DNA from 2 places in the Paenibacillus nicotianae genome. Region 1 is predicted to be linked to the other one. Evidence: riboswitches for the same ligand, from Rfam matches in the RefSeq annotation. Region 1 holds a riboswitch; the other holds the start of a gene.

The links. Region 1 has a riboswitch for glycine ahead of gcvT (glycine cleavage system aminomethyltransferase GcvT). Riboswitches for the same ligand answer to the same signal wherever they lie in the genome.
Region 2: another riboswitch for glycine. It lies ahead of sdaAB (L-serine ammonia-lyase, iron-sulfur-dependent subunit beta); the one in region 1 lies ahead of gcvT (glycine cleavage system aminomethyltransferase GcvT).

What each region holds. Positions count from the first base shown of each region.
Region 1 is NZ_JBHUGF010000010.1:79,805-82,012, forward strand. Features, by position in the region: gene gcvPA (aminomethyl-transferring glycine dehydrogenase subunit GcvPA) at 1-147, opposite strand, end outside; gene gcvT (glycine cleavage system aminomethyltransferase GcvT) at 192-1,310, opposite strand; glycine riboswitch at 1,597-1,694, opposite strand; gene gcvH (glycine cleavage system protein GcvH) at 1,873-2,208, shown strand, end outside.
Region 2 is NZ_JBHUGF010000010.1:265,418-267,625, reverse strand. Features, by position in the region: gene sdaAA (L-serine ammonia-lyase, iron-sulfur-dependent, subunit alpha) at 1-375, opposite strand, end outside; gene sdaAB (L-serine ammonia-lyase, iron-sulfur-dependent subunit beta) at 400-1,065, opposite strand; glycine riboswitch at 1,227-1,338, opposite strand; gene ACFSGI_RS05470 (SDR family oxidoreductase) at 1,555-2,208, opposite strand, start outside.

The DNA.
Region 1 (2,208 bases):
CAGCATTTCAGACATAGGCATCGTGCCTTGATAACGAAGAGATGCCGGAATATCTGTAAATAAATCCTCTATCGAAGAAGCACCCACAACTTCTAACATTTCAGCTTCATTCTGTGGGGTCATAGGAATATAACGATGCGATTTCATAAAGGTAGACTCCTTTGGGGCAACATATCCGTTGCCTTGTGATTTTATTTAGTGACAGCAGACGCTCGTTTGTAGAAAGGAGCTTTGACCACTTCAGCTTTGAGCATTTTACCGCGAATCTCAAGTTCTATTGGTGTTCCTAGATCAGTGCTGTCAGCTTCAATTAAAGCAAGTCCAAGATTACGCTTGAGTGTAGGGGATTGAGTTCCTGTAGTGACTTCGCCGATTTGGCGTCCATCTCGATAGACCGGATAGTGAGGACGAGGAATACCCCGATCGATCATTTCGACTCCGACTAATTTACGAGATAACCCTTTTTCTTTTTGCGCGACTAATGCATCTTTACCTGTAAAATCATCTTTGTTGAGCTTCACAAAATAACCAAGTCCAGCTTCCAGTGGCGAAATATCGGCGGATAGCTCTTGACCGTAAAGTGGCAGACGAGCTTCAAAACGAAGCGTATCACGCGCACCTAATCCACAAGGTATCAAGCCAAGTGGTTCTCCAACTTGTAGCAGTTGTTCCCAGATCACCGGAGCGTCGGTAGCAGATACATACAGTTCATAGCCATCTTCACCGGTATAGCCTGTACGTGAGATGAGAGCATGAACGCCGAAGATTTCAGCTTTATCGATAAAAGAAAATCCGGCTAGTTCAGCATAACGATCACTTTGCGTAGCCGCTTGCAAAATAGCAACTGCTTGAGGCCCTTGTAAAGCAATTAGTGCTGTTTGTTCTGAAATATTTTCAAGAGTGACTTGAGCAGGCAAAGACTGCTTCATCCAATCGATATCTTTATCAATATTCGAAGCATTGATCACCAGCATATAATGTTCTTCGCCCAGACGGTATACCAGTAGATCATCGACTACACCGCCTGTTGGGTAACACATTAATGTGTATTGAGCTTGTCCATCTTGCAGACGAGAAGCATCGTTAGTTAATAATTGCTGCAAATAAGCGAGTGAACCTTCACCTGAAATGATCACTTCACCCATATGAGAAACATCGAATAATCCTGCTTGTTCACGTACAGCTTCATGTTCTTTTTGAATTCCTGAAAATTGAACAGGCAATTCCCAACCGCCAAAATCGATACAACGTGGAGAACCGGATTGAGCATAAAGAGCAAAAATCGGCGTGCGCTTCAGTTCTGTTGTCATGATCGTCACCTCATCAAATTAGTATTGTGGCGAAAAATCGCATATATCATTTGTTTGTAAAAAAAGAATAAAATCATTCGAAAAAGCTCAACAAAAAAAGACAGAGAGAAAAGGAAATAAGCAGGTACTATACCTGAACTATTTCTTTTTCTCCCTGTCCTTGATACCTGAGAGTTACCTTGCACTTCTAGTCATACTGAGAAGCCACAAGTTTCCCCTTGGGTGATTGGTCGTAATTATTCGGATATCGTCGGTGACCGAATAACGCCAATTCTCTCCAGAGCTGCGTCCGGTACAGGTCCCTTTTACCTGAGAGATTCACCATCACTGGCTTACTCCTTCGGCGCTGTCATCATTCTGAACAGTCTCTCCCTGTACTTTCATTCGCTACATATGATGTTATGTATTTCCGAACATTAAGTATTGAAACAGTGATGAATGTATGTATATTATATTAATACTTGATTCAAAAAGCAATGTCAAGAGTATTGACAGTATAATCTGCCTTGCTATACGCTTGTGTGCATGAAGACATCACAACCATGAACCGGAGGAATGAACAATGAGTGAGATTAAAGATCAATTACTGTACAGTGCAGAACATGAATGGGTAGAACGCATCAGTGATGATACCGTCCGTATCGGTATTACTGATTTTGCTCAACATCAGCTAGGAGATATCGTGTTTGTTGAATTGCCACAAGCAGGTGCAGAAGTTGCTTCTGAAGCTGTAATTGGTACGATTGAATCGGTTAAAACTGTATCTGATCTTTTTAGCCCGGTGACAGGTACAATCACTAATTTCAATCCTGAATTAGAAACAGAACCTGAACTGGTCAACTCTGATCCTTACGGACGTGGCTGGATGGTAGAAGTAAAAGTTAGCGGTGATCTAGAT
Region 2 (2,208 bases), 190 kb from region 1:
GCCTGGAATAATGCCGCATGAACCTGCTGTAGGTGTAGCAATAATCCGCCCCATCGAAGCATTTACTTCGGATACTGCGAGAGCATAAGCCATTGCACGAGTCGCATCGCTACCTGACGATGTATCTCCACTCAACATATAATCATGCACACGACGTGCATCTCCGCCAGTCAGTCCACTTCGTGATACAGTATCTTCTGTAATGCCGCGTTCGACTGCTTCTTTCATAACCTGATAATAGTCTGTCATTTGTTGAATAACTTCTTGCTCGCTTACTCCTGTTTCTTTCACTTGCTCTTCGATCATAAGTGCCGCGATTGTCAGTGAACGTTCTTCACATAACCGGACAATATCTTTCAATGTGCGAAATTGCATATCACACTCTCCTTTGAACTTCGTTTACTTCAAATCAATCACAGCCGCGCGTGTAACATAAGGCAATTGTAAAATCCGGTTCAGCACATGTTGATCCGGTACCGTATCAAGTTCTATCACTGTCATCGCTTCTCCGCTACGTGCTTTGCGATCAACATCCATAAATCCGATATTGAGTTCAGCATCGCTTAGCGTACGTGTAATATCAGCAAGTACCCCTTTACTATCGGTATGTTCTACTGCTAACATCGGATATTGACCGGAACCGCGCACATCGAATCCATTTAATTCATGAATCTCAATATTGCCTCCACCGATCGAAGCTCCTGCCACTTCTGCACGTTCTGTTCCATGTTGTACAATAATACGGACAAAGTTAGGATGCGGATAATTCCCTGTTCCTTTATCAAAAGAAATCGTAATTCCTTGACGGTCTGCTTCTTCTGCTGCATCCGGCAAGCGATCATCATCGGTATCATAATCAAGCAGACCGCCTACTAGAGCAAGGTCTGTTCCATGACCCCAGTACGTCTCAGCAAAAGAACCATACAAAATAATCTGTACATGCTCAGGACATTTACCCAAAAAGTGTCGGGCTGCTCTACCCAAACGAGCTGCTCCTGCTGTATGTGAACTAGACGGCCCTACCATCGCAGGCCCAATAATATTAAATACATTTTTAAACCGCATAACTTCTCTTCTCCCTTATCACTAAAATATGCGCGCACAAAAAAAGACAGTGAATAGCCTGCGCGTGGCCTATTCCTCTGTCCTCGTTACCTGAGAGTTTAGACCGAATACAACAGCTCGGTGGTACTCCTTGGGTGGCTCATATGCTCTCTCCAGAGTTGCATCCAATAGCGGTTCGGGTACCTGAGAGATTCATTAACCATCGCCAAATGATTAAGCTTGCTCCTTCGGTGGTGGATAACATACATCCACAGTCTCTCCCTCTATCTTCATGTGCAGTTATTTAGTTACGTGATTGATCTTGATTCCATTGACGTGAATACGTTCGATATCTTTAGCTTAATTCAGCATACCTGACACTGTCAATTGATAGATTTGAAAAAGAATCAACTTGACGGTAGACACAACAAAATCCTTTCCCGATCTACTCGAAAAAGGATTTTGCTGGATATTTATAGAGCATTTTATCTTATATACTTGTAGATACAACTATCCTCTTAATAGAGATTCAGCGCCATCTACAAATATTTCTGTACCTGTTACATGAGAAGCTTCACTAGATGCTAAAAATAGCACAAGATTTGCGACTTCTTCAATTTTACCTGGTTCACCTTTAAGCGGATGATCGCCTTCAGGGAATTCCATCGGAATCTCTACTTCTTTTAGATCATCACTTGGATACGTATTATCATCGATTTCAGTATCGATCGCTCCCGGACAGATCGCATTGACTCTAATTTTGTAACGAGCCAGTTCCAATGCCGCCATTTTCATAAAAGCCACTTGCGCCGCTTTGGTAGATGCATATGCAGAGAATCCTATATTAGAGAATACACGATTACCATTAATCGAACTTGTAATAATAATACTACCACCATTTTCTTTTAAATGAGGAATAGCATATTTTACAGTCGCAAATGTACCGCGTAAATTAATCTCCATCGTTTGATTCCAATCATCTATTTCCAACGTTTCAATCGGAGCCTTGCTACCATTGATACCAGCGTTAGCAAAAACGATATCCAATTGACCTGCTTCAGAGGCTACTTGCTTCATAGCACTTTCAATCATTTCTGGCTTAGAAATATCACATTCAATCACATATGCTTTACCGCCAGCTTGTTCAATTTCAGCTTTGGTTTT